DNA from 3 places in the Bradyrhizobium sp. ORS 285 genome. Region 1 is predicted to be linked to each of the others. Evidence: predicted binding sites of a transcription regulator. Region 1 holds the regulator's gene; each other region holds the start of a gene.
The links. The regulator HrcA, encoded in region 1, represses chaperone genes, less so after heat shock. The targets are predictions, from matches to a motif close to GTTAGCACTCNCNNNNNGNGAGTGCTAAC.

Region 1 (9,528 bases):
GATCAGCGGCCACATGTCGGTGAAGAATTCCGGGAAGAACAGCACCGTGCAGAGACCGTAGATCGCCAGCAGAAGCGCAGCGACCAGGTTCTCCGGCGCAAGCAGCAGCCGTAGCGATTTCAGATGCGCCGCCACCACTGCGATCACGCACAGCATGGCCAGCGCAAAATGCGGCTTGAAGCAGACCGCGAGCCCAAGCCCAAGGCCCGCGACGATGGCCGCCCAGGGCTGCGGCGTCTCACCATTGGCCCGGAGTGACAGCACCGCCAGCACCGGCAGGAGCTCGATCACGGCGATATGCTCGCGCTGGCCGAAACATTGCGCGGGCAGCACCGCGAGGACGGCGACCGCCGCCAACGCCATCGGCCATCGCTGCCGCGGCGTGAGGGCCGTAGAGTGACGCAGAACCAGCATGCTCACGGCGACCGAAAGCGCGATGGCCAGAAACAGCAGCGCGTCGAGCGCGACTTCCGCGGGAAAGCCGGTGATGCTCGCGATCAGGAGCGCGGGGACATAGACCAGCACCGCCATCGGCGGATTGGTCTCGAGAATCTCGGAATAGAGCCTCTGGCCATCCAGCCAGCGCTCCGCCGCGATCAGCAGCCAGCTCACGTCGGTATTGGCGGTCACCAGATGCCGCACGAGCACGGCCGCCGCAACCAGGACGAGAAGGAGCGTCAGAACGGGCAGGCGCGATCGCCGGTCCGTGGCCTGCAGCGCAGGCAGCATTAAACCGCCATCCGCGTCGACATTCATGGTCATGGTCCCACCCCACCGTAGATTTACGGACCATACTTAGGCACCTTTAACGGATTGCTTCTTCCCTCAGCGACAATCTCTGGTTTACGGCGCTTGGGGTCAGGACCGGCAAGGACGCGCCACCGAGCTGTCCGGAGCCTTGGAGCGGCTCGGAAGCGGCAATCTCAATTGCGGGAGAATTGGTGGGCGACGCGACATCCTGCGGATGCTCGGCCGCTCGGCCCGAGTCTCGGCCGAAGCCGGGCTAAAGCATGATCCGGAAAAGTGCGCAGCGGTTTTCCGAATAGATCATGCGCAAACAACAACCTAAAGGCGATGATGATTCATCCTGATCTCATCGCGCTTTAGTCGGCCATCGCCGAGGTCGGCGACCAGGACCGAGCGCACCGCAGCGACGATCGATTTCAGCCTAGGCCTTGCGCGCCAGCGCGACGTATTGGGCGCCGAGCGGCAGCCAGCCGAGCGTGTCTTCAAGCGGCCGCAGCCAGGCGAGCGCGCGCGGGAAGAACAGGCTGTACCGAGTGCGGGGCGCGGGCCAGCCCGCGTCACGCAGCCGCCGCGCCAAGTCGCGCGCGAGGATCAGCTCGGCGTTCTCATCGAACGGGCATGTGTTCACGGCGCGCACCGTGAGCGGATTGAGCGGATTGTGTTCGAACACCGCGATGAGGCCGCCCGGGCGGGTGATCCGGTGCAGCTCGCGCAGCCAGGCGACATGCTGGTCATGCGGGATGTGGTGGAACACGCAGGCGGAGAACACCACATCAAACCGGCCCGCTTCGCAGGGAATGTGATCCTGCTCGATCAGCAGGCTCTCGCCGCTGCCGGAATGGCGCTGCCGCGCCAGTGCCAGGCTGCGCTCCGAGACGTCGGCGTTGGTCAGGGCCGCCTCTGGGAAATACCGCCGGAAGAACGGGATGGAGTTGCCGATGCCGGCGCCGAAATCGCAGATCTGCGCCACGTCGATGCCGCCGCGATCGACGATCCGCCGCAGCAGCCTGATCTTGTACTCCGCGAAATATTCCGTGCCTTCGCCGGTCACCGCGACGTTCGCACGGTGCTGATCCTCGTAGGCGTCAGCGAAACGGTCAAACTCGGCCTTGTCCATCGTCCGCGGTCCAGTTCTGACACGAGGTCGGCCATGGCAGGCCGAGGGCCTGCTATCAATCGCCACGCCCTCAATAGCCGGCAAATGCTTAACCGGAGGTCTGCGTCTGAGGCCGCGAGCGTCGCGCAGCCGCGAATCTGACCGTCTGGAAACCCGGAATTGAAGAACAATTAACTGCCCCTGGTCGACACTCACTGCCCAGCCGAACCCCCGTCGGGGTCGCACGAGGCCTTCCATTTGACCGAGCTGCAGGACGAGACGCCGCGCCCCGGCAAGATGTTCGTCTCGATCGTTGTGCCCTGCTACAACGAAGCGGACGGCTTGCGCGAGTTTCATCGCCGGACGACAGCGGCGGCGCGTGCACTGTGCGGCACAAGGTTCGAGCTGATCCTGGTCGACGACGGCTCCACTGACGGCACCTGGGGCATCATCAACCAACTGCTCGCCGAGGACCGCAACGTCGTGGCCGTCAAGCTCGCGCGCAATCACGGCCATCAGCTGGCGCTCACTGCCGGATTGTCGACCGTACGCGGCGACCTCGTGCTGGTGATCGACGCTGATCTGCAGGATCCGCCGGAGCTGCTGACGCCCATGTACGCGATGATGGCGCGCGAAGGCGCAGACGTCGTCTATGGCCAGCGCCGCAGCCGCGCCGGCGAGACCCGCTTCAAGACATGGTCGGCCGAGGCCTTCTACCGCCTGCTCGCCCGGATCACGCGCGTCCAGATCCCCGTCGACACCGGCGATTTCCGGCTGATGAGCCGCCGCATCTCGGACCAGCTCGTGCAGATGCCGGAGCATGATCGCTTTATCCGCGGCATGGTGGCCTGGCTCGGCTACAAGCAGGTGGCGTTCGAATACGACCGCGCGCCGCGCTTCGCCGGCAGCACCAAATATCCGCTGCTGAAGATGATCAGCTTCGCCGCCGACGCGCTGGTCAGCTTCTCGATGGTGCCGCTGCGGATCGCGACCTATGTCGGCGCGCTGCTGACGACCGGGCTGACCTTCGTCGGCATCGGCGCCGTAATCAGCTGGATCTTCTCGGGCACCGTGCCCGGCTGGACCAGCTTGACCCTGCTGGTCGTGATGATCTCCTCGGTGCAGCTGCTGGTGCTCGGCCTGATCGGCGAATATGTCGGGCGCATCTACATCCAGTCCAAGAACCGGCCGCTGTTCCTGATCTCGCAGATTCATCGCCGCGGCCGGGTGCCACAGCTGTCGACCGACGCTCTGGAGGAGATCGAGAGCCCGCCCCTCAACACCTTGCTCGCCCAGTCCGGACCGGAGCTGCGCCGCTCGGCCTATGAGGAGGCCTCCTCGTGAAGGAGCTCTTGAAACATCCGGCGCTGTATCAAGCCTATCAAAATGCCGGCGGCTTCTTCGGCGCGCGGATCAAGGCGATCCGCGACTATCTGACCTTGCGCCCGGGCATGCGCATCATCGATATCGGCTGCGGCCCCGGCTATATCCTGCGCCATTTGCCCGACGGCATCGACTACACCGGCTTCGACGTCGACGAGGCCTATATCGCGCATGCGCAGCGGTCGTTCGGCCATCTCGGCGCGTTCCATTGCCGGCACTTCGATGCGGACGCCGCGCGCGAGTTCGCCGGCGCCGACGTCGTGATGATGAACGGCGTGCTGCACCACATCGGCGATGACGAGCTGAAGACCACGCTCGCCAACATTCGTGACGTGCTCGCGGCCGATGGCGCGCTGTTCACGCTCGACGGCTGCTACCGCGAGGGACAGTCGCGGATTGCCAAATGGCTGCTCGACAATGATCGCGGCGATTTCGTGCGCGACCGCGCCGGCTATTACGACCTGCTGCGCAGCGCCTTCAGCCGCGTGACGCTGGAGATTCACGACGACTATTCGCGCGTGCCCTACACCTTTGCGATCGGCGTTGCGCAGAAATAGTCATTCCGTCCGTTCGAGGATGTCGACTCCCTCAACCGTTGCCACGAGCCGATAAGGCTTGAGCAGCTGCTGCAGCTCGGCGTCGGCCCGGGCCCAGTCACCCCAGCCATCGCGCAGATTGTCGACCAGCACGATGTCGGGCGTGCCAGCCTTGAAATCCTCGACCAGCCAGTTGCGCTCCTGCGCCAGATAGCCGTTCAGCTTCGCATCGGTCGCGGCATCGACCGTGGTTCGTTCGCGCGTCAGCCGGACGAATTCGCGGATCCACAGATTCTCCTGGCGCGACACCCAGGTGGCGCCGATGTCGCGCACCAGCGGATGCCCGATCGCCGCCTCGCCGCTCAGCACCAACAGCCTCGGATGCGGCTTCAGCCGGGCGATCGCCTCGGGGATCGGACCGACATCGACGCGCAGATTGAACCATTGCAGGCCGAGCGCGAAGGCGGCCGTCAGAATCAACATCGACGCTGCGCTCGCGCGGCGAACCGGACCGCGGTCATCGGCGCCGACCAGCATGGCATAGCCCATCGTCAGCATGGCCATCGCGATCATCGGATAGGAATGATACGGCCAGCCGCGCCGCTGCAGAAAGAACGAGATCGCAAATCCGATCGACGCCAGGACCAGGACGAGCAGCGCCCCTTCGAGCCGGCCGCTCCGGCGTGTCAGCGCAATCGTCGCGAGCGCGACGACGAGCAGCAGCGTGGCCACGTTGACGAAGATGGCCGACGGGGACATCGACCACGACAGATAGGTGTCACGCACCAGCGGGTACGTCACTGTGAAGTATTCGGGATAGAGCAGATAGGTCCCGACGCTCACCACCGACACGATCACGCCGGCGATGATGTTCTCCGGCGCGAACAGCTGGCGCCAGCTGCGCGCGCGCATGGCGCCCGCCAGGATGCAGAACGCGGCCGGGAATGTGAAGAACGGCTTGAACGCGAGGGTAATGCCGACGCCGATGCCGGCCACCAGCACCGCCCAGGCCGGGACCGGGTCGCGATGACTGCGCAACGCATACACGGCGAGCCCCGGCAGGAACGTCAGCGCCGCGATGTGTTCACGCTGACCGAACACGTCCGTCGGCAGGATCGTCACGACCGCCGCAGCCCAGATCGCGAACGGCCCCCAGTTCAACGCAGCCAGATTCGACGACAGCCGGATGATGCGCGACGTCGCATAGAGCGAGGCTGCCGCCAGCACCAGCAGCTGCGCGTCGATGACATGCCGCGCATCGACATGCAGCACGCGTGCGAGCGCGACGGCGGGCAAATAGGCGAACGCCGCCATCGGCGGGTTGATTTCAATGATGTCGCGATAGAGCTTCTGGCCATCCAGCATGCGCTCGCCGACGACGAGCAGCCAGCTGACATCGGTGTTCAACGGCACGAGCTGGCGCAGCAGGAGGGCGACGACGAACACGACGCCGATCAGGAGCCATGGCGCCACCGCCAGCCGCTCATGCGCGGGCGGAGCCAACGTCTGGCGCGTTGCGGCTTCGATGTGGGGGCTCATGGGGCCGTCCTCTGCGAGAGTCGGCGCACGCTAGCGGAGGTTGGTTAAGGCACGATGTGCTGTGGCTCAAACAGCATTGAGGCGCCGCATCCGAGCCGGATCGGCGCCTCTGGTCGTGAGATAAAGCTTGGACTTGCCAGCCCCGGAGCCAGCCGCCTCAAGCCGCGCTGTTCGACTGGTCGTTGCCGGCCCCGGGCGCCGTCTTGGCGCCGCCCTTGGAGACGCCGACCAGCGCCGGGCGCAGGATGCGCTCACCGATCATGAAGCCGGCCTGTACGACCTGCACCACGGTGCCCGACGGCACCGACGGATCAGGCACCTCGTACATCGCCTGCTGGAAGTTCGGGTCGAACTTTTGCCCCGTGGGATCGAACTTCTTGACGCCGTTCTTCTCCAGCGTGTTGAGCAGCGAGCGTTCGGTGAGCTCGACGCCTTCGATCAGCGACTTCAGGCCGGGATCGGCGTTGTCGCGCGTTTCCGCCGGTACCGCATCGAGCGCGCGCTGCAGATTGTCAGCGATGTCGAGCACGTCGCGGGCGAAGCCGGTGATGCCGTACATCCGCGCGTCCGCAACCTCGCGAGCGGTTCGCTTGCGCAGGTTCTCCATCTCCGCCAGCGTGCGCAGCATCTTGTCGCGCGCCTCGGCCGCTTCCTTCGCCAGGGCTTCGGCCGAGCCGGCCTCCGGGTCGTCGGGCATGATGTAGGGTTTGGAGACGACGGGTTCGCTGGCCTGCGCAGGGTTTTGCGGATCGTTCTGATGCAGGTCGGGATCGGTCATGGACAGACTTCTCGCAAGTTCGGCGGGTTCTGGGGGATGTCGGGCGGGATATCGTGCTTTGGGCGCTGAAAATCAAGCGCAGCCTGACGGTGGCGCGGGCGGCGGGTTAACCATGTCCGAGATCAGCCACCCATCAGCCGGCTAAGCAGACGGGCGGCATAATCGACCGTTGGAATGACCCGGGCGTAGTTCAGCCGTGTCGGACCGATGACGCCGAGCACGCCGACGATGCGCCCCGTCGCATCCGAATAAGGCGACACGATCGTCGACGAGCCCGACAGCGAGAACAGCTTGTTCTCCGAGCCGATGAAGATGCGCACGCCCTCGGCGCTCTCCGCCCGGCCGAGCAGATCGACCACGCCGCGCTTGGTCTCGAGATCGTCGAACAGCCGGCGGACGCGCTCGAGATCCTCGAGCGCATGCAAATCTTCGAGCAGATTGGCGTGGCCGCGCACGATCAGCTGACGATCGTCGCTGTCGCCGCCGGACCAGCTCGCGACGCCGGCCGCGATCACCTTCTGCGTCAGCTGATCGAGTTCGGCGCGATCGGCTGCGAGCGCCGTCTCGAGCTCCAGCCGCGCTTCCGCCAAAGTGCGTCCGCGAATCCGGGAATTGAGGAAATTGGAGGCCTCGGTCAGCGCCGACGGCGGCACGCCGGGCGGCAGCGCCAGCACCCGGTTCTCGACCTGTCCGTCTTCGCCGACCAGCACGACCAATGCGCGCTCGGGCTCCAGCCGCACGAACTCGATGTGCTTCAGCCTTGTGTTGGATTTGGCAGTGAGAACCACCGCGGCCGCCCGGGTCAGGCCGGACAGCCGGGTCAGCGCCTCGTCCAGCGCGGCCTCGACCGATTGCGCACGGCCGACGGCGGCGAGCTGGCTCTGGATCGACTGCCGCTCCGCTTCCGTCATGTCGCCGACCTGCATCAGCGCGTCGACGAAGAAGCGCAGGCCCGCTTCGGTCGGCAGCCGGCCGGCCGAGGTGTGCGGCGCATAGATCAGGCCGAGCTGCTCCAGGTCCGCCATCACGTTGCGCACGGAGGCCGGCGACAGGGGAACCGCGATCAGCCGCGAGATGTTGCGCGAGCCGACCGGCTCGCCGGTCGCAAGATAGCTCTCGACGATCTGGCGGAAGATCTCGCGCGAGCGCTCGTTGAGCTGCGCAAGCCCCGCCGGCGGTGTCATCAGGTTGATCGGATCGTGGTGGGCCACCAGATATCCTCCTCACCCATCTGCATATAATTTGGCCATGCGGCGGCTCGGTGGCAAGCCGGTCTTGTGGGCGTGTTCCGGCGTGATAGGCCTTGCCGCTGCGGGTCCCGGCACCTACAAGGCCGTTAAACCCCGTCTTTTGCCTTTTCCACGGAGAGAATCATGCGGCCGAGCCGCCGTGCACCGGATGAATTGCGGCCCGTGAGCCTGGAACGCGGCGTCGTCAAATACGCCGAGGGCTCCTGCCTGGTGAAGTTCGGCGACACCCATGTGCTGGTTACCGCCACCCTGGAGGACCGGCTGCCGCCCTGGCTCAAGGGCCAGGGGCGTGGCTGGGTCACCGCCGAATACGGCATGCTGCCGCGCGCCACTCTGGAGCGCACCCGCCGCGAGGCGTCCTCGGGCAAGCAGACCGGCCGCACCGTCGAGATCCAGCGCCTGATCGGCCGCTCGCTGCGCACCGCAATCGACCTGGAGGCGCTCGGCGAGCGCCAGATCACGGTCGACTGCGACGTGCTGCAGGCCGACGGCGGCACCCGCACGGCCTCGATCACCGGCGCCTGGGTGGCGCTGGCCGACTGCATCAAGTGGATGAAGGCGCGCAACATGATCAAGACCGAGGTGCTGCGCGACAATGTCGCCGCGATCTCCTGCGGCATCTACAACGGCACGCCGGTGCTGGACCTCGACTACGCCGAGGATTCCGAGGCCGAGACCGACGCCAATTTCGTCATGACCGGCGATGGCCGCATCATCGAGGTGCAGGGCACGGCGGAGAAGACGCCGTTCACCGAAGCCGAGTTCCTGGCGCTGATGGCGCTGGCGCGCAAGGGCGTCGCGCGGCTGGTCGATCTGCAGAAGATGGCGGTCGCGTGAGCTCGCATCGCAAGCTCTCCGGTCGCATCGTGATCGCGACCCACAATCCCGGCAAGCTCGCCGAGATGCGCGAGCTGCTGGCGCCCCATGGCATCGAAGCCGTCTCCGCCGGCGAGCTCGGGCTCGGCGAGCCGGAGGAGACTGGCGACACCTTTATTGCCAATGCGCGCATCAAGGCGGTGGCCGCCGCGGAAGCCGCGCAGCTGCCGGCCTTTGCCGACGATTCGGGCATCGTGGTTCACGGGCTGGATGGCGCGCCTGGGATCTACTCGGCACGCTGGGCTGGCCCGGACAAGGACTTCACCGGGGCGATGACCCGGATCGAGCGACTGCTGCAGGAGCGCGGCGCCACGACCGCCGAGAAGCGCACCGCGCATTTCGTCTCGGCGCTATGCGTGGCCTGGCCGGATGGGCACATCGAGGAGGTCGAGGCACGCGTCGACGGCACCCTGGTATGGCCGCCCCGCGGCACGGCCGGCTTCGGCTATGACCCGATGTTCCTGCCCGATGGCCACGACCGCACCTTCGGCGAGATGACCAGCATCGAGAAGCACGGCCTGCCGCCGCTCGGCCTTGGCCTGTCGCACCGGGCCCGTGCCTTCGTGAAGCTCGCGGAGATCTGTCTTGAGCAGCGCTGACAGCAAAGCGTTCGGCGTCTATGTGCACTGGCCGTTCTGCCTGTCGAAATGTCCGTATTGCGACTTCAACAGCCACGTCCGCCACGCTGCCATCGACCAGGACCGCTTTGCTCGCGCCTTCGCGCAGGAGATCGCCACCACCGCCGCGCGGACAGGGCCACGCACCGTCAGCTCGATCTTTCTTGGCGGCGGCACGCCGTCGCTGATGCAGCCGCAGACCGTCGGCGCCATTCTCGATGCGATCGGCAAGCACTGGCACGTCGCAGCTGATGTCGAGGTGTCGCTGGAAGCCAATCCGACCAGCGTCGAGGCCACCCGCTTTGCCGGCTACCGCGCGGCGGGCGTCAATCGCGTCTCGCTTGGCGTCCAGGCGATGGACGATGCGTCGCTAAAGATGCTCGGACGGCTGCACACCGCCGAAGAAGCGATGAAGGCGGTGGCGATCGCGCGCGGCGCGTTCGACCGCTATTCGTTCGACCTGATCTATGCGCGGCCCGACCAGACGCCGGCCATGTGGACCGCGGAGTTGTCGCGCGCGATCGGCGAGGCGGCGGAGCATCTGTCGCTGTATCAGCTGACGATCGAAGAGGGCACGCCGTTCTTCGGCCTGCACGCCGCCGGCAAGCTGAAGACGCCGGACGAGGGTCTCGCGCGGACGCTGTATGACGTCACGCAGGAGGTCTGCGCCCGTCATGGATTGCCGGCCTACGAGATCTCCAACCAC
Region 2 (9,528 bases), 2.9 Mb from region 1:
GACAGATCTACGGCTCGCTTGCGCATCTCGATCGTCCTAACAGCAGCCTTAAACATAAGCCGTGCGCCGCGAAAACTCCAGCCACGGCCACCCGCCGAGCCTCGCTTCGGCGGGCCGATGGGCTACCCTGACGACAGGTGACGAGGCCAGAGATATCCGGTCAGTGCAGCCGGAACACACCATCCACGGCGCGCAGCTCGGCTGGCTTGATCAGCTTGGAGTGGGCGACGGTGACTGCAAACAGCGGCCCCTCCAGCCTCTCCTGCCAGAACGCAAGGAAGTCCTGCAGCGCGGGAAATTTCGGAAACAGGTCGTAGTTCTGCCAGACATAGGTCTGCAGCAGTGAGGGATGATCCGGCATCCGGTACAGGATGCGCGCGGTCGTCAGCCCATAGCCCAGCACCTGTTTCCGAAAGTCCTCGGAAACCTCACCCCTCGACACCATGCCAACCTCCGTTTCTGGAGCGCATGTCCGTGTGGCCAACCGGGATGGAGCCACCCGGGAAAGATGCGCTCACTGCAAAAGAAATGTGACGCATGTCCTCAACCCATCTCAAGTCTAAATGTTTAACGGGTTGTTGAAAAATGCTGCATTAGCAGCGACTTAGCCCGGGTGCTAATACGGTGTTTCGCGTTTCGTTCCGGCCGTGTTAACGCTATCGGAACGCTTTGGCAGAGGGCGCAGCTGACTGCTAATTTTTCTGCTACAAGGCCTTGCCCGGCTGGAAACTCTCCCCTAAATCCAGCCCGCGTGCTGGCACTCGCCGGCACCGACTGCCAAATCTCCAGAAACTGACAATCGCTTCAATTGCTTAGGAGGACTGTATGGCTTTCCGTCCGCTTCACGACCGCGTCGTGGTCAAGCGCATCGACGCCGAAGAGAAGACCGCTGGCGGCATCATCATTCCCGACTCGGCCAAGGAAAAGCCCTCGCAGGGCGAAGTGATCGCGGTGGGCCCCGGCGCTCGCGACGAGAGCGGCAAGCTGGTCCCGCTCGACGTCCAGGTCGGTGATCGCGTGCTGTTCGGCAAGTGGTCGGGCACCGAGGTCAAGATCGACGGCCAGGAGCTCTTGATCATGAAGGAAAGCGACATCATGGGCGTCATCACCGACGCCGGCGCCAAGAAGAAGGCCGCTTAAGCGCTGCTGATCCTCATCCTGAGGAGCCGGCGCAGCCGGCGTCTCGAAGGATGAGGCCCCGACCACCTCCTCATCTCGTCCTTCGAGACGCCCGCGAAGCGCGGGCTCCTCAGGACGAGGATCTCGATCAAACTCAGGGAAACCCAATATGTCAGCGAAAGACGTAAAGTTCGGCGTCGAAGCCCGCGACCGCATGCTGCGCGGCGTGGACATTCTCGCCAATGCCGTGAAGGTCACGCTCGGTCCGAAGGGCCGCAACGTCGTCCTCGACAAGTCGTTCGGCGCGCCGCGCATCACCAAGGACGGCGTCACCGTCGCCAAGGAGATCGAGCTCGACGACAAGTTCGAGAACATGGGTGCGCAGATGGTGCGCGAAGTCGCCTCGAAGTCCGCTGACGCGGCCGGCGACGGCACCACCACCGCGACCGTGCTGGCCCAGGCCATCGTGCGCGAGGGCGCCAAGGCGGTTGCCGCCGGCATGAACCCGATGGATCTGAAGCGCGGCATCGACCTCGCGGTCGAGGCGGTCGTCGCCGATCTCGTCAAGAACTCCAAGAAGGTCACGTCGAACGACGAGATCGCCCAGGTCGGCACCATCTCCGCCAACGGCGACTCCGAGATCGGCAAGTTCCTCGCCGACGCCATGAAGAAGGTCGGCAACGAGGGCGTGATCACGGTCGAGGAAGCCAAGTCGCTCGAGACCGAGCTCGACGTCGTCGAGGGCATGCAGTTCGATCGCGGCTACATCTCGCCCTACTTCGTCACCAACGCCGACAAGATGCGCGTTGAGATGGACGACGCCTACATCCTCATCAACGAGAAGAAGCTGTCGTCGCTGAACGAACTGCTGCCGCTGCTCGAGGCCGTGGTGCAGACCGGCAAGCCGCTGGTCATCGTCGCCGAGGACGTCGAGGGCGAGGCTCTGGCCACGCTGGTCGTCAACCGTCTGCGTGGCGGCCTGAAGGTCGCTGCCGTCAAGGCGCCGGGCTTCGGTGACCGCCGCAAGGCCATGCTGCAGGACATCGCGATCCTGACCGGCGGCCAGGCGATCTCGGAAGACCTCGGCATCAAGCTCGAGAACGTCAACCTCTCCATGCTCGGCCGCGCCAAGAAGGTGATGATCGACAAGGAGAACACCACGATCGTCAACGGCGCCGGCAAGAAGGCCGACATCGAGGCGCGCGTGGCGCAGATCAAGGCGCAGATCGAGGAGACCACCTCGGACTACGACCGTGAGAAGCTGCAGGAGCGTCTGGCCAAGCTCGCCGGCGGCGTCGCGGTGATCCGCGTTGGCGGCGCGACCGAAGTCGAGGTGAAGGAGCGCAAGGATCGCGTGGACGACGCGATGCATGCGACCCGCGCGGCTGTCGAGGAAGGCATCCTGCCGGGCGGCGGCGTCGCCCTGCTCCGTGCCTCCGAGCAGCTCAAGGGCGTCCGCACCAAGAACGAGGACCAGAAGACCGGCGTCGAGATCGTCCGCAAGGCACTCTCCGCTCCGGCCCGCCAGATCGCCATCAACGCGGGCGAGGACGGCTCGGTCATCGTCGGCAAGATCCTCGAGAAGGAGCAGTATGCCTACGGCTTCGACTCGCAGTCCGGCGACTACGTGAACATGGTGTCCAAGGGCATCATCGACCCGACCAAGGTCGTGCGCACCGCGATCCAGAACGCCGCCTCCGTGGCGAGCCTCCTGATCACCACCGAGGCGATGGTCGCCGAGCTGCCGAAGAAGAACGCCGGCGGCCCCGCGATGCCCCCGGGCGGCGGCATGGGCGGCATGGACTTCTAAGTCCGGCTTCCTGAGCGAAGACACACGAAGGGCGCAGCGCAGGCTGCGCCCTTTTTGTTTCGGTTCGGCGTGTAGGGTGGGCAAAGGCGCCTGGCACGCGTTGCGTTCGTGGCACGCGGTTGCGCGCCGTGCCCACCGTCTTGCTGATGAGTTCGCTGCCGATGGTGGGCACGGCGCCGCCGCGGTCTCGTCTGTGGAGACAGCACGGCAGCGCCTTTGCCCACCCTACTGATCCCGAAATCCGTGGTCGGCAAAGCAATCGCGCAGCCAATCGATCACCACGCGTGCAGCCGGATCGCGCTTCAGATGCGTCTGCACCAGTAGCCAGACGTCGCGGCGTCTTGGCAATTGCGTCACGCGCAGCGACGCATCGTCGAAGAGATCGCGGCACGCATGTTCAGGGAGCACGGCTGCCGCCTGTCCGCTGCGCAGTACCTCCGACATCACGCGCACATTGTCGGTGACGCAGCGCGCGGCCTCGATGAGCTTACGCTGTTTCAGGGCCTGCTGCTCGGGAATCGAATCGAGCTCATCGGGGTAGCCGCAGACGAAGCTCGGCGCGGCGCCTGCCGGCTCGATCAGATAGAGGCTGAGACTGCCGAGGCGCGTGATGGTGAAATCGCCCTTCTCCGGCTTGCGCAGCCGGATCGCGAAATCGGCCTGCCAGCGCGAGAAGCTGACATTGTGGCTCGCGGTGAGAAGCTGCAGCCGCAAGCCGGGATGCGCGGTCAAAATCGGCGAAAGCCGCGGCGCTAGGATGGTCTCGGCGACCGCAGGCGTGGCGGCGATGCGGAAGCGGCCACTCACCCCGGCCTGCGCGGCTCCGATGCGGGTGATGTCGGCGGCGTGCTGCGCCATCGCCTCGACATGCGCCAGCACCGTCTCGCAGGCCGCCGTCGGCCGGCGCACGCCGTCGACCGCCTCGAACAGCCTTACGCCGAGTGCGGCCTCGATCCGCGCAAGCCGCCGGCCAACCGTCGTCTCGTCGATGCGCAGCCGCTTGCCCGCTCCGGCATAGCTCCCGGAGTCGCGCACCGCCGCGATGATCCGCAGATCGTCCCAGTTCATCCTCCGGCGTACCACGGCAGCCGCCCTGCCTGCAAATCCGCAGCCGGTGGCTGCATACTCCTGCATTGCCGCAGGCATTCGGCCGGCTAGTCTGACGCGATCTCACGATGGAGCATTGACCGCCATGCCGACGCCCAAGACCTTGCTGGAGCTTTCCGGCGCCGACCTCAGCCTTCCCGCGCTCGCCGAGTGCAGCCTGGTGCTGATCGACATCCAGAACGAATATCGTGACGGCCCGCTGGCGTTGCCCGGCGCGGAAGCGGCGATCGCGCAGGCCGCCCGCCTGCTGACGCGGGCGCGGGCCGCCGGAGCCGTGATCATCCACGTCGCCCATCGCGGCAAGGACGGCAGCCTGTTCGATCGGACCGCGCCGCGCGGCGCCATCGTCGAGGCCGTGAAGCCGCTGGCCGGCGAAGCCGTGATCGAGAAGACGCTTCCGAACGCCTTCGCGGGCACCGATCTGCAGGCGCAGCTCACGGCGGCCGGCCGCAAGAACCTCGTGCTCGCGGGCTTCATGACCCACATGTGCGTGTCGTCGACCGCACGTGCGGCGCTCGATCTCGGGTGGCGCGTCACCATCGATGCCGGGAGCTGCGCGACGCGTGACCTGCCCGACGGCAAGGGCGGCACCTTGCCGGCCGCCTTGATCCACGAGGTCGCGCTGGCTGAGCTGTCAGATCGCTTCGCGATCATCGCGCGCGACGCCGCGGCGCTCGCCTAAAGCATGATCCGGAAAAGTGCGCAGCGGTTTTCCGAAAAGATCATGCGCAAACAATAACCTAAAGCGCGATGACGATTCATCCTGATCTCATCGCGCTTTAGCGGATCACGGTCCCGATCCGCCCGAAGCGAAAGCCGCCGGACTGGTTCTTGCCGCCGGCGGCGAGCGAGAAATAGATCATCGCTGCGCGCCCGATGACGTTCTCGATCGGCACATCCCCGATCACATTGAGCACACGGCTGTCGGTGGAATTGTCGCGATTGTCGCCGATCAAGTACAGCTTGCCCTCCTGGACGACATGGACGCTGGTATTGTCGAGGAAGCCGTTGTCGACACAATCCAGCGTCTCGTAGCTCGCGCCGTCCGGCAGCGTCTCGCGCCAGCGCTTGACGTGCACGTTGGCACCACCGCCACAGGCCTCCGTTCCGATCAGATCCTCCAACCGCTCGCGCGGTACGGCCGCGTCGTTGATGTAGAGCACCCCGCCCTTCATCTGGACGCGATCGCCGGGCAGGCCGACGACGCGCTTGATGTAGACGGTGGCATTGTCCTTGGGCAGAACGAACGCGACCACGTCGCCACGTGCCGGTGTCGCTCCGAAGATGCGAGCTGACGGCGGCAGGCCGGTCGGCCACGACAATGGCCAGGTGAAACGGCTGTAGCCATAGGGATATTTCGACACGAAGAAGTAGTCGCCGACCAGGATGGTCGGCATCATCGAGCCGGACGGCGCATTGAACGGCTGATACAGGAAACTGCGGATCAGCATCGGCGACGCCATCAGCAGGCACAGCGCCGCGAAACCGGCGATGAAGATGCCGAGGATCGCCCACCACGGCTCCCGCTTCGGCCTGATCTCTCCCGCATCCAAACTCGTCGCGATGTCCCCCTTGCGATCGCGCCGCAAGGATGACCGAACCGCGCGCCGCATGCAATCATCTGCGGGCCGTGATCAGCGCTTCTTTCGCCATCGTACTGAAGCCCCGGGCGATCAGAGTGTTTCCGTCGATCATGGCGGTTCTCGTACTCAGATAGAGCGTTTGTAGCCGGAGCCACGAATTGCGTTCATGCCTCATGCTCTCTCAGCCGTCATTCCGGGCCTCGCGCAGCGAGAGCCCGGAATCCATACTCACGAGGTCCGTGTGGTGCGAGGTGCAAGTGGCACTCGTCTTCGCCACATTCCCGCTCGGACGTATGGATTCCGGGCTCAGGCGCGGCTGCCCCGGAATGACGAGGAGAGAGGTTGGCCTCTCACCTCGTTCGCCGGTACATCACGTCTGCCCGAAGCACGTATTTGCGCCCGCGCGTCACCCGATCGCCCCGATGCATGATCGGGTGATGGAACAGCAGCGCCATGCCCTTTTCAGGCGTGATGCGCAGCGGCCCATCGGGCATCAAGCCGCTGTCGTCGCAAAATGACGTCGCACCACCTTCGAAATCATCGTTGAGATAGATCAGGAAGGTGAACAGGCTGCGCTCGCCATTGTCGCGCGCGAAATGGCCGTCGCGATGCCAATCGAACTTTTGGCCGACGTCGTAGCGATACAGCCGCAGTCGCTCGTTCAGCCCGACGGACTGCCAGCGATGCTGGAACGACGGCGCGAGATGACCGGCGAGACGTGCATAGAGGCTTTGCGCCCGCTCGGCGTCATCGAGGATGACGCGATCGTTGTTGCGGTGGTCCTTAACACTGCGCGGTGCAAATAGTGTCGCTTCCTCGAAGCCCGCTTGCTCGCCCAGGCGGATATAATCCTCGCACTCCGTAGCCGAGAGGAAGTTCGCGATCGTCTCGATATTGTCGGCGTGCCAGGTGAGCTCGGTCATGATGACCTCCTCTCTGAAAACGGTCGCAGCCGCGTCGCCCGGATGAGTATCCGACCGCGCCCGCCAGGGCGCGAGCGGATGTGACATCGGGCTCTCACGTGCTGCACATGTGAACCCGCATGTCGCTTGCGCTCATGCGGGCTACGTTCGCTCAATCCTTGAACGGATCGAACTCGCCCTCGCCGGCCATCACCACGGCGAACGGCCGCAGCGTATGCACGACCTTCACCGAGCCGGCGTGCTCGGCGAGCACCTCGGGCAGACGCCGATAGGCCATCGGGCTCTCGTCGAGGTCGGCGCCGATCAGGGTGACGCCGCGGCTCTGCAGCCAGGCGTCCATCTCGGCGCGCGTGAAGCGACGCTTGGCCTCGCGACGTCCGAACATTCGCCCGGCGCCGTGCACCGTCGAGTACAAAGAGGCCTTGGCCTCCTCCGACTCGACGCCCTCGATGATGACGGCGTCGTCGCCCATCGAGCCGCCGACGAAGCCGCGCTGGCCCGGAAAGGCCGGCGTGGCGCCCTTGCGCACCACCCACAGATCGCGCCCGTCGTGGGTCTCACGCCAGGCGTAGTTGTGGTGGTTGTGCACGCTGTCGGTGACCGCGCCGCCGATGATCTGGCGCACGCGCTCCACCACCCACTCGCGGCCCGCATAGGCATAGCGCCCGGCGAGCTGCATCGCGGCGATGTAGCGCTGCCCGACCTCCGAGTCCTCGTCGACGACGGCGGGCGGCACGTTCATGCCGTCCTTGCCGCCGGCCGCCTTGAGGTAGCGCGTCGCCGAGGTGTGGCCGAGACCACGGCTGCCGAAATGCACGCCGATCCAGACGAAGCCGGCCTCGTCGCGCATCAAATCGACATAGTGGTTGCCCGACCCGACCGTGCCGAGCTGCCCGACCGCCTTCTGCCGGTACTCGCCCATGTCCGACTCCCGCCAGGCATCAGCATCGTCGAACAGCTCATGCTCAACGCGCTCGGCGTTCTTGCGGCCGACACCGAACGAGATCACCTTCGACACGTCCTTGATGATCGCACCGACCTTGTCCTCGATTGCGCTGAACGGCGTGTCGAGCCGCACCGCCATGTTGCCGCAGCCGATGTCGAAGCCGACGCCGGAGATGCTGATCTGCTTCTCATAGGCGATCACGCCGCCGACCGGCTGGGCATAGCCGAGATGGCCGTCGGCGCAGATCACGCCGGCCACGGCGTTTCCCACGCTCATGCAGTTGCGCATCTGCGCAATCGTTGCGTCCTCATGCGTCCCGAACACCTTCAGCGGGCTGTTCTGGTACTGCGCCGCCTGCGGCCGGCTCGCCACCGTATCGGCCAGCGCCTCGGCCTCGCGCGCGAGCTGCTCCTTGCGCGCGGCGTCGCGGAACGTGCACCACAACGGCATCGAGCGCTGCCCCGGCCGTTCGATCCGCGCATCCGGATCGAGCCCGGCCTCGATCGCCAGCTCTCGCGCACGGTCTTTGTAGGGATCGGCTCGCATCGGATCCTCCTCTCCTTAGTCGCATGCAGGACACGGAGCACCCTTACGGCGCCTCCGCGATCGACGCTCGCGCGTATGCTCGCGCTAGCGGTTGATGCAGGCCAGGAGGTGGATCTGAGTTGAGGGGGCCCCGCTCGGGGAGCCCAGTCTCGGGACGATCGTCGCTCTGGCCGGGATGGCAGAGGGACGATCCCGCTGCCGCGTTAGGCTATCAGTCTGATATTGGCAGCTAGCGCATTGGCTGCGGAGACCGCCGGCACGCGCAGGACCAGCTCACGGCGCCGCGATTGCGGCAGCGCGCTGTCCTTGATGTGGCGTGGGGTCGGATACGACATGGATCTCTCGCTGCGGATCATCCGCATGTAAGTTGGCGCGTGCAGATACAGGGTGTTTTTGGATTTGTAAAGTGACGGCGCGAGAGGATCGCGCGAATTTATCGTCGTGTGGCTCCTCATCACTCGGAACGTCATACTGATGAGCCGTAGGGTGGGCAAAGGCGCAGCCATGCTGTCTCCACGTTCGAGGTCGCGAAGGCGCCGTGCCCACCGTCTTGCCGCGCAATCTGCGCCCGATGGTGGGCACGCGCCGCCGGTGGCGCCGCTTTGCCCACCCTACGCACCGTCCATGCGGCTTGATACTAACAAGCAAAAGGCCGCCCGTGGGCGGCCTTTCCTATCAACGACGAGGCTGCGCGGCAGCTCACGCCGCATCCGGCGTCTTCAGCCGCACCAGCTTTGTCAGCAGCGCATCCAAGCCCGCACCCTCACCGGCATGCAGGTCGATGCGGCCGACCTTCTCGACCAGGCGCTCCAGCGACTCCAGCTCCTTGAGCCGCAGCAGCAGCGGGTTCTCCTCCATCAACTTCGCGGTGTTCAGGAGCGAGCGCGTCGCCGCGGTCTCCTCCTGGCGACGGATCAAATTGGCCTTCGCCAGCCGCTCCGCCTCCACCACCTTGTTGACGAGGTCGCGAATCTCGCCGGGCAGGATCACGTCCTTCACGCCGAGCTCCGTCACCTCCACGCCCGAGCCGTCGAGCCGCGCGCGCACGTAGTCGCGCAGCTCAGCGTCGAGCGAGGCCTTTGCCGCCAGCACCTCGTCGAGCGTGCGTGACGCCACCGCTTCGCGGATGGCGAACTGGACCAGGCGGTACAGCCACGCATCCACGTCCGGCGTGGTCGCCACCACCGCCTCCGGATCAACGATCCGGCGGAACGCCGTCAAGGTCACCCGCAGCGCGATGCGATCCCTGGTCAGCATCTCCTGCGCGGTGATCTCGAGCGCGGTCGGCCTGAGGTCGAGGCGCTTGACCTCGATCTTGCGACCGACCGCCCAGAAGGCGTGCCGGCCCGGCACGAGCCGCTCCGCCAGCTTGCCGTCGACGTGCAGCAGACCGGCCTCGTGGTTCTCGACCACGGACTCGGTCACAATGCCCGGCCGGTTGCGCTCGATCATCGCCAGATGCCGCGCGCTCACGCGCACGTCGTCTGTGATGTC
Region 3 (9,528 bases), 1.4 Mb from region 1:
AAGCGGGCCGTTGCCAGCGTGGTCGCAGCCTTGTTGCTGTCAGGTGGGCCGGTGGTTGCGGCTGAGGAGTTTCCGTTCGGCATGGAAATGACGCTGGACGCGCTGCCGCAGCCCGGGTCGAAGCGGGTGCCGGACCTCGACATCGGCGATCACGGCGAGACCGTGCTGGAGCTCTGGTGCAAGGGCGGCAAGGGGCAGTTCTCGGTTGCCGGCAACACCATCGTGTTCATCCCCAGCACCATCGAGGATCGCAACTGCCCGGCCGCGCGCGCCCAGGCCGACGATGAGCTCATTGCCGCGCTGAGCGCGGCAACGAACTGGAAGCGCCAGGGCGATTTGATCACCTTCATCGGGCCGAAGACGCTGCGCTTCCGGCTGAATACGAATTGAGTAGAGACCGCCGCTTCTAGTCGTAGTGACGCATCATCGAAGTGGAGGCCCCACTGTCACCCTCCCCTGGAGGGGGAGGGTCGGCTCATAGGCGCGAAGCGCGTATGAGCCGGGGTGGGGTGATCTCTCCACCCACACCGGCGCCCGCGGCTCACCCCACCCCGCTCGCCCGCTTCGCGTGCGATCGACCCTCCCCCTCCAGGGGAGGGTGGAGAGCGGAGATCGCGGCGCCTGCCCTCGTGGCTCGCCTTACTTCCAGACCGAGTTGTCGGCGTCCCAGCGCTTGGCCTTGAAGGCCTTCGCAAGCTCTTCGATTGCACCGCCATCGTCGCGGGTGTCGCTTTCCTCGTCGCCGGATGATTCATCCGACAGGATGAGCTTGGCCGCGGAGGCTTCGTCCACGGTGGTCGTCGTCGGGCTGCTGATCCACAGGACCAGCGCGTCGGCGCCGCCGGGCTTGTCCGGCGAGACGAGGCCGGTGACCTCGATGACGTCGGTGAGCTCGAGGGAGGGCATCAGCTGGCTCGGCCGCTTCAACGTCAGCTTCAGCTTGCCCGTCACCGGGTTCCAGGCCGCGCTGGTCGGCTTGGCGTTGTAGGTCTTGGCCAGCACGTCGGAGATCGCGCCCGCGAGCTTGTCCTTGTTGATCTTGTCGCCATCGCGCCATTCGCCGGCTGCGAAGCGGATGGTGCGGTCCATCTCGACGGTGCCGGCCGTCCAGCCGGCGGTGACGGCGCCGGTCGTGGCGCGAGCCTTCGCGATCAGCGCGCCGGCGCGTTCCGGATCGACGGTCATGCTGACGGTCTGTTCGCCGGCGCGGAGCGCATCACAGCCCACGATCAAGCTCGACAGCGAGACCTCGACGTTCTCGCCCTTCAGGCTCTTCAGGAAGTCGGCGACCGCATCGAGCTTGAGGCGGACGGAGACCGCCTCGGGCGAAACATCGGTGAAGTCCTTCGGTTGCGCGCTGATGCCGTCGTCGCTCGACTGGCTCTCCTGGAACTCCTTCTCGCTGACGTCGGAGTTGTCGGTCGACGCCACCTCGGTGACCGTCTTGCCGATCGTGATCTGACCGCGGAACTCGAAATTGTCGCCGGTCGGCTTGCGGGTCAGCTTCACCGTGACCGGCTCCTTGGCGCCGTTGCTCTGGGTCGCGCCGGTGAGGGTCTGGCCGTTGACGGTGAGGCTGACGACGAAGCGGTCCTTGCGGTCCGAGTTCTTGGCGACGGGATAGCAGACGTCGAGCGTGGCCGCGGTGACGGTCTTGCCCTGGCGCGTCTCCTTCAGGATCACGTCGGCATTGCCGTCCATCAGGCCGTCGATCGCGGTGAAATAGCGTGTCTCGACGGCGGGGGCGGCCTTGGTCCCGCTCTTGCTCTGGGCCCAACCGAGTTCCGGCGCGGCCGCTGCAATCACGGCCAACGCAAGCAAAATAGCGCGCATCTGAAAATCCTTGTGGGAGCGGAATCGGCGCTAGCTGTAGCGCCAATCGGCCATCACTGCACCCCCATCGGGACACTCCGCCAAAAAGAAGGCCGCCCGGAGGCGGCCTTCCTGAAGTCTTGGTGATGGAGGCTTGGTGACGGGTGCTTGGGCTCAGAAGCCCATGCCGCCCATGCCACCCATCCCGCCGCCGGCCGGCATCGCCGGGGCTGCGTCCTTCGGCAGCTCGGCGACCATGGCCTCGGTGGTGACCAGCAGGCCGGCCACCGACGAGGCGTCCTGCAGCGCGGTGCGGACGACCTTGGCCGGGTCGATGATGCCCTTGGCAACCATGTCGACATAGTCCTCGCTCTGGGCGTCGAAGCCGAAGGTCTCGGACTTCTCTTCCAGGATCTTGCCGACCACGATCGAGCCTTCGACGCCGGCGTTCTCGGCGATCTGGCGCATCGGAGCCTCAAGCGCCTTCAGCACGATGTTGATGCCGGCCTGGACGTCCGAGTTCGGGTTGGTGATGCGGCCGACCGCCTTCTTGGCGCGCAGCAGCGCGACGCCGCCGCCGGGGACGATGCCTTCCTGCACCGCAGCGCGGGTCGCGTTGAGGGCGTCCTCGACGCGGTCCTTCTTCTCCTTGACCTCGACCTCGGTCGCGCCGCCGACGCGGATCACCGCGACGCCGCCCGCGAGCTTGGCGAGACGCTCCTGCAGCTTCTCACGGTCGTAGTCCGAGGTGGTCTCCTCGATCTGCGCCTTGATCTGACCGACGCGCGCCTCGATGTCGGCCTTCTTGCCGGCGCCGTTGACGATCGTGGTGTTCTCCTTGTCGATCACGACCTTCTTGGCGCGGCCGAGCATCTTGATGGTGACGTTCTCGAGCTTCATGCCGAGGTCGTCCGAGATCAGCTGACCGCCGGTCAGGATCGCGATGTCCTCGAGCATGGCCTTGCGGCGGTCACCGAAGCCCGGCGCCTTGACGGCGGCGACCTTGAGGCCGCCGCGCAGGCGGTTCACGACCAGGGTGGCCAGCGCCTCGCCCTCGACGTCCTCGGCGATGATCAGCAGCGGACGGCCCGACTGCACCACGGCTTCGAGCACGGGCAGCATGGCCTGCAGGCCAGACAGCTTCTTCTCGTGCAGCAGCACGTAGACGTCGTCGAGCTCGGCGGTCATCTTCTCGGCGTTGGTGACGAAGTAGGGGCTGAGATAGCCGCGGTCGAACTTCATGCCCTCGACGATGTCGACCTCGGTCTCGAGCGACTTGTTCTCCTCGACCGTGATCACGCCCTCGTTGCCGACCTTCTGCATCGCCTGGGCGATCATCTTGCCGATCGCGGCGTCGCCGTTGGCGGAGATGGTGCCGACCTGGGCGACCTCGGCGGAGGAGGCGACCGGCTTGGCGCGCTTCTCGATGTCCTTGATGACGGCGGCAACCGCCGTGTCGATGCCGCGCTTGAGGTCCATCGGGTTCATGCCGGCGGCAACCGCCTTGGCGCCCTCACGGACGATGGCCTGAGCGAGCACGGTCGCGGTGGTAGTGCCGTCGCCGGCGAGGTCGTTGGTCTTGGAGGCGACCTCGCGCAGCATCTGCGCGCCCATGTTCTCGAACTTGTCCTCGAGCTCGATCTCCTTGGCGACGGTGACGCCGTCCTTGGTGATGCGGGGAGCGCCGAAGCTCTTCTCGATGACGACGTTGCGGCCCTTCGGGCCGAGCGTCACCTTGACGGCGTTGGCGAGAATGTCGACGCCGCGCAGCATGCGGTCGCGCGCGTCGCCAGAGAATTTGACGTCTTTGGCTGCCATTTGAAACTCTCCTGGAGTGGACCTCGACGGCCAGGGGCGTGATCGCCGGCCTGTCGCCTGAACGAGGTTGAAAAGCACTGGTCGCCCGGGGCGGCGAGAGCCGCCCAGAGCTGTTCGGATCAGGCGGTTCGGATCAGGCGACGACGCCCATGATGTCGGACTCCTTCATGATGAGGAGCTCCTCGCCGTCCAGCTTGACCTCGGTGCCGGACCACTTGCCGAACAGCACGCGGTCGCCGACCTTGACGTCGAGCGGGGTCAGCTTGCCGCTCTCGTCGCGGCCGCCCGGGCCGACGGCGACGACTTCGCCCTGCGAGGGCTTTTCCTTGGCGGAGTCGGGAATGATGATGCCGCCCTTGGTCTTCTCTTCGGCGTCGATGCGCTTAACCACGACGCGATCGTGCAGGGGACGAAACTTCGATTTAGCCATGACGGATCCCTTTGGGGGTGCTTCGGTAGGTTGGTGTCGGAGGAAATCTGAATGCGGCCATATTTAGCGCCCACTTGGCACCAATCGACTCGGCACCAACTGACTCGCGGACTTAGCAATCCTGCCCTCCGAGTGCTAAAGACCGCTGCCGGAAATATGGCTTGGCGCTGTTCCTGTCAAGCAAAGGCGGGCGGTTAAGCCCTTCTTGAGGCTATCAGGGGATGCTGTCTTAGGGGATGCTGTCCTTGGCCAGACATGTTAGTGGAGCGGCGTCGTCATCCGACGTCATTGCTCTGATGCGCGTTTTGCGCTTGGTTGCCGGACGGGGCAGCCATGATCTTGTTCCTAAGGGGATGCCATGACGAGTTCACGGTGCGCGCGGCCGGTTGCCAATCTCGCGATCGCGTCAGCGCTCACAATGCTGCTGGGAGCGTGCGGCGGCGGCTTCAACCTCTCGCCTTCCAGCCCTGCGCCGCCCGAGGTGGCTGTGGAGCCCGAGGTTCCAGCGACGATCCGGGCTGAGGATCTCGTCGGCAAATGGGGCCTCGCCGCCTACAACAATCCCAACGACCGGCCGCGGACCGAGAAGATGGCGCTGGCGCAGTGCAAGCAGCCTTATGTCATCGGGGCAGGCACGTCCGGCGGCGTCATCATGCATCTGGCCGACCAGGCGACCCCGCAGGAACTGCGCCTGAAGGGCTCGGCCGGCGGCAAGAACTACATCGGCCCCGCCGGCCCTCCCGGCGGCGAGCAGGACCGCGAGGTGGTCTCGTTCGACGGAAGGGTGCTGATCACCCGCTTCGTCGACAAGGATGCGGCGACCCGCTACCAGACCATGGTGTATGTCCGCTGCGGACCGCGGGCCTGAGGTCCGGTCGCTCGGTCAGAACCGACGAGGCAAACGAAAAACGCCGGCGGAACGCCGGCGTTTTTGTTTGGTGTGAGACGCGGAGGCCGCTCAGTTGAACAGCGCGTCGATGTCGTCCTGCGAGGCGTGACCGACATCGCCTTCGGCCTTCGGGCCGTTCAGCAGCCTGGCGTCGCCCTCGCGGGTGTCGACGATCGGCGGCACATGCGCCTTGATGGCGTCGACGCCGCCCCAGATGTCCATCATCACCACGATGTGGTGCTCGATGAACTTCATGGTGGTCATGACCTTGTTGATGCGCTGGCCGGTGAGGTCCTGGAAGTTGCAGGCCTCGAAGATCGAGACCACGCGCTCCTGGATGTCCTCGCTCAGGATCTTCTGCTGGTCGGCGGAGTCGACCTTGGCGAGCGCGCTGGCGGCCTGGTCGATCGCCTCCGCGGCTTCGAGGATCTGCTGGGTGGCCTGTTCGGTGCCGCCGACGACCGCGCCGAGCTCGCCATTGACCTTGGCCATCTCCTCGCCGTTGAAGCTCTTGGCGTGAAGCGTGGCGATCTCGCCCTTGGTGCGGTTGATGGCGTCGTGGATCAGGTCGAGCTCGACCTTCAGCTTCTCGCACTGTTCGATCTGCGCGCGGTAGGTCTCGAGCAGGGCGCGCGCTTCGGCGACCTCGCGTTGCGCGGATTCCTCGATGGCCGCAGCCGCCGTGCTGTTACCGCCGCTCCGGATGGCATTGCCCATCTGGGCGCGGATGGCGCGGAGCTCGTCCATGATTTCCTTGTGATTGGGGCCGATCTCGCCACCCACAAAATCGGGCTCCGGCATATGGCCGACGATTGCTTCTTCGATACGGAAACGCTTGCGAACAGCCATGATATATCCCTGACCTCTTGCTTGGTCAGTTCTACGCTGTGGCTATTTAACATCGCGTTCACGCCAGGAACTGCGGCGGCGCAACGCCCGCGTGCGCCTGATACGACCTATTAACCATGCGCCGGCGCCCTTCACGCAAAATAAACGCTAGCTATCAAATCAGCGCGCCCCTGCGGCGATGGTGAATCCCGGCGAGCCCTGTGTTTACCAAAGCGATCGGGTTTTGCTCTTTATTGACGATAAGCGGCGGCGTTGCAGCCTACGCGCGGTGAACAGCCTTCAGACGAAACAGTACAGAGTACGTCGATGTTCAGATCATTCTCTACAGCGCTGCTGGCCGGCGCATGCGTCTTCTATTGCGGTGTGGATCGGGCTGCGGCCCAGGGATTTCAGCAGCCGACGGTGATCTATAGCGGCCCGCCGCAGCAGACCGCGCCGGTGCGCACGGCCTATGTCGACCGCTCGCGGATGGGCGGCGGCTTCATCGAATTCCTGTTCGGCGATCCGCAAGGCGTCCGCGGCGCTCCGCCCCCGCAACAACCCATGTATCAGCAGCAGCCGTCCACCTACGGGACGCAGCCGGCGATGCCGGGCACTGCGCCCCAGCAGGGATATCCGGACGAGGAGGCGTATGAGCAGACACAGCGGCCGCTCGATCCGAAATACGAGAAACAGGTCGTTGACTATGACGGCAAAGAAAGGCCGGGCACGATCGTCATCGATACACCGAACAAGTTCCTCTACCTTGTGCAGGGGCAGGGCACGGCGCTGCGCTATGGCATCGGCGTCGGCCGTCCGGGGTTCACCTGGTCGGGCGTGAAGACCATCTCGGCCAAGCGCGAATGGCCGGACTGGACGCCGCCGCCGGAGATGCTGCAGCGCCGGCCCGATCTGCCGCGGCACATGGAGGGCGGGCCGCAGAACCCGCTCGGCGCCCGCGCGATGTATCTGGGCTCATCGCTGTATCGCATTCACGGCTCCAACGAGCCCTGGACGATCGGGACCAACGTATCGTCAGGCTGTATCCGGATGCGCAATGAGGACGTCATCGACCTCTATGGCCGGGTGAATGTCGGCGCCAGGGTCATCGTGATGTAACGGCGATCCTGCGTCATGCAAAAGGCCGCCCCTCGGGGCGGCCTTCGTCGTTCTCGACTGTGCGATGGCCGACAGTGATCAGGCGTAGTCGCTGCCGCCGTCATCATCGTTGCCGAAGCTGTCATCGGCATCGAAATCCGAGGGATCGCTGTCGTTGCCGTTGTTGTCGTCGTAGTTCGCCTGGTCGAACAGGCCGGAGCGGCCGCCGCCATCGCCGGAGCGGCCGATGTCATTGAGACCTGCATCCTGCGCCAGCGAGCCGCCGGACTGATCGCCGCCGCCCCAGGGGCTGCCGCCACCGCCGCGCTCCTCGATGATCGTGGTGTCGCCGAACGCCTGATGCGAGCCGCCGCCCATCATCGAGCGGATGCCGCCGAGCAGCAGCGAGCCGCCGACCATGCCGGCCGCCGCGGCCGCTGCGGTGCCTAAGAACGAGCCGCCTCCGCCGCCGAACACGCCGCCGCGCGGCTGGCCGAAGCCGCCCTGATCATAGGGGCCGGGCTGCGGCGGGTAGCCGGGCTGGCCCTGATAGCCGCCGGGCATCGCCTGGCCGCTGTTCCAGACCGGCCGGCTCGTGGACGGCGGGGGCACGTTCGGAACGGAGCCGCGGCTGCCCGACGAGCCGAAGATGCTGTCGCGCATCGAATCCAGGAAGCTGCCGGACTGCGCCGGCGGCGCGCTTTGCGCGTGCTGCAACTCCTCGATCCGGGCATTGGCGCGCTTCAGGGCCTCGTCCTGCACCAGCACGGTCTGCACCAGCGCATAGACGGCATTGGGTGCCTGCTGCAGCCCACGAGCAATGGCGGCGGCGGCCTCCGGATCACGCGGCGCGGCCTCCAGCTTGGCAAGCCGGTCGAACAGGTCGTCGATGAGTTGGCGTTCTTGCGGTGTCATGTGGTTCTCCTGCCGCTTGCCGGTTCCAGCCAAGCGCGGCCAACATTTAGGGGGACTTTGTGGTCCGGCCAGCCGGGCCGCGGATTAAATTTCCGTATGCGACAAAGCGTCTAACGAGCGTGCGAAGGAAACGCGGTCAGCGGGCATTTTGTTCGTCGAGGGCGCGAAAGGTTCAGGCGAGCGTCACCCGGCGGCGCTCCAGCAGGTCCGGAAAATGCTCACCGGCGAGATAGGCGTGCTCATGCTCGCGCTGCACGGTCAGCGGATCGAGCTCGATGAGGACGTCGTCGACGAAGCCGGGATGGCACATCACGAGGCCATCCTCGGGAAGCTCGTGCAGGAAGCCGTCCATCAGCGCCCCGAAATCGCCAGCCTTGGTGAAGTCATAGGCGCCGGCGAAGGCGGGATTGAAGGGGATCGCGGCGCGCTTTGCGTGGCGGCGGAATTGCGCGCTCAGCACGTCGAGCAGCAGCGCCTTGGGCGCCGCCAGCCGCTGCATCAGCGGCGCGTTGCGGCCGCCCTGGCGGACCCAGGCCGACGGCGCGGCGTCCTTGACGGCGGCGAGAAACCCCTCGCGCACCTGCGGATACAGCTGGGCGTGCTGGTGACCGTCGACGAAATCGGGCGCGCGGCCGAACAGCTCGCCGAACGCGTTGAGCTGAACCATCACCTCGGCGCGGATCAGCTCCGGGTCGAGCCGCCGCATCAGCCCGGCGCGCAGCAGCTTCGGAAAGGGCAGGAACATGCCGCCTTCGGCGGGGCGGAAATGCATCGTCAGCGGCCGGAACGGCGCGGTCAGCGTGACGTGCAGGCCGATCGCGCAACGCGGACTGTCGGCGGCGACCTTGGTGAGCTCTGCGACCTCGTTCCGGCCGATCGCCGCGCCGACCGTCATCACCGAGGTGGCGTTCAGCCGGCCACGCGCGATCAGGTCGCGGATCGCTGTGTTGACGCCGGGACTGATGCCATAGTCATCGGCGCACAGCCAGATGCGCCGGTGCGGCGCCTCGCTCATTCCGCGGCATTCCTCTCGGAGCCGTCGCTGCGCGCATCGAGCGTGGCGCGCTTCTCGCTGTGCTCGGCGACGAAGTAGATCGGCCGCGCCTTCAGCTCGGAGAGGATCTTGCCGATATACTCGCCCATGATTCCGATCATGATCAGCTGCACGCCGCCGATCGTCATCAGGCCGACCATCAGCGAGGGATAGCCGGGCACCGACTTGCCGGTGGTGAAGGTCTCCCACAGGATCGACAGGCCGAACAGAAAGGCTGCCGAGGCGAGCAGGATTCCCAAGAGGCTTGCCACGCGCAGCGGCGCCACCGAGAACGACGTCAGGCCCTCGATCGACAGGCCGAGCAGGCTGGTAAGGTTGAAAGTGGTGACGCCATGGGCGCGCGCCGCGGGCTCGTAGTCGACGCGGATCTGGCGGAAGCCGATCCAGCTCGCCAGCCCCTTGAAGAAGCGGTTGCGCTCGGGCAGCTGCCTCAGTGCGGCCACCGCGCGCGGCGACAGCAGGCGGAAGTCGCCGGCATCCTCCGGGATCTTCTGCCGCGCGCCCCAGTTGATGAGCGAATAGAAGCCGTGCACGGCGACGCGGCGCAGGAACGGCTCATTGTCGCGATGCGCCTTGGCCGTGTAGACGACGTCATAGCCGTCCTTGATCCAGTGCGAGACGAGCTGCTCGACCAGCGCCGGCGGATGCTGGCCGTCGCCATCCATGAACAACACCGCGCCGCGG

Region 2: a site for HrcA is predicted at 754-782, ahead of groES (co-chaperone GroES). Genes of this name have one in related genera too.
Region 3: a site for HrcA is predicted at 4,172-4,200, ahead of groES (co-chaperone GroES). Genes of this name have one in related genera too.

Annotation. Positions count from the first base shown of each region.
Region 1 covers NZ_LT859959.1:7,454,921-7,464,448, forward strand. The annotation lists gene BRAD285_RS33535 (hypothetical protein) at 1-762, opposite strand, end outside; gene BRAD285_RS33540 (class I SAM-dependent methyltransferase) at 1,169-1,864, opposite strand; gene BRAD285_RS33545 (glycosyltransferase family 2 protein) at 2,141-3,187, shown strand; gene BRAD285_RS33550 (bifunctional 2-polyprenyl-6-hydroxyphenol methylase/3-demethylubiquinol 3-O-methyltransferase UbiG) at 3,184-3,783, shown strand; gene BRAD285_RS33555 (hypothetical protein) at 3,784-5,301, opposite strand; gene grpE (nucleotide exchange factor GrpE) at 5,459-6,079, opposite strand; gene hrcA (heat-inducible transcriptional repressor HrcA) at 6,202-7,290, opposite strand; gene rph (ribonuclease PH) at 7,453-8,166, shown strand; gene BRAD285_RS33575 (non-canonical purine NTP pyrophosphatase) at 8,232-8,804, shown strand; gene hemW (radical SAM family heme chaperone HemW) at 8,791-9,528, shown strand, end outside.
Region 2 covers NZ_LT859959.1:2,535,711-2,545,238, reverse strand. The annotation lists gene BRAD285_RS11530 (hypothetical protein) at 1-26, opposite strand, end outside; gene BRAD285_RS11525 (usg protein) at 161-445, opposite strand; gene groES (co-chaperone GroES) at 826-1,140, shown strand; gene groL (chaperonin GroEL) at 1,289-2,929, shown strand; gene BRAD285_RS11510 (LysR family transcriptional regulator) at 3,155-3,997, opposite strand; gene BRAD285_RS11505 (cysteine hydrolase family protein) at 4,122-4,718, shown strand; gene lepB (signal peptidase I) at 4,816-5,649, opposite strand; gene BRAD285_RS11495 (2OG-Fe(II) oxygenase) at 5,970-6,542, opposite strand; gene BRAD285_RS11490 (RtcB family protein) at 6,694-8,034, opposite strand; gene BRAD285_RS36505 (hypothetical protein) at 8,238-8,369, opposite strand; gene BRAD285_RS11485 (slipin family protein) at 8,734-9,528, opposite strand, start outside.
Region 3 covers NZ_LT859959.1:6,085,396-6,094,923, reverse strand. The annotation lists gene BRAD285_RS27460 (META domain-containing protein) at 1-390, shown strand, start outside; gene BRAD285_RS27455 (hypothetical protein) at 640-1,833, opposite strand; gene groL (chaperonin GroEL) at 1,987-3,630, opposite strand; gene groES (co-chaperone GroES) at 3,764-4,060, opposite strand; gene BRAD285_RS27440 (hypothetical protein) at 4,419-4,928, shown strand; gene BRAD285_RS27435 (protein phosphatase CheZ) at 5,019-5,798, opposite strand; gene BRAD285_RS27430 (L,D-transpeptidase) at 6,105-6,896, shown strand; gene BRAD285_RS27425 (DUF2076 domain-containing protein) at 6,975-7,790, opposite strand; gene BRAD285_RS27420 (ChbG/HpnK family deacetylase) at 7,963-8,805, opposite strand; gene BRAD285_RS27415 (glycosyltransferase family 2 protein) at 8,802-9,528, opposite strand, start outside.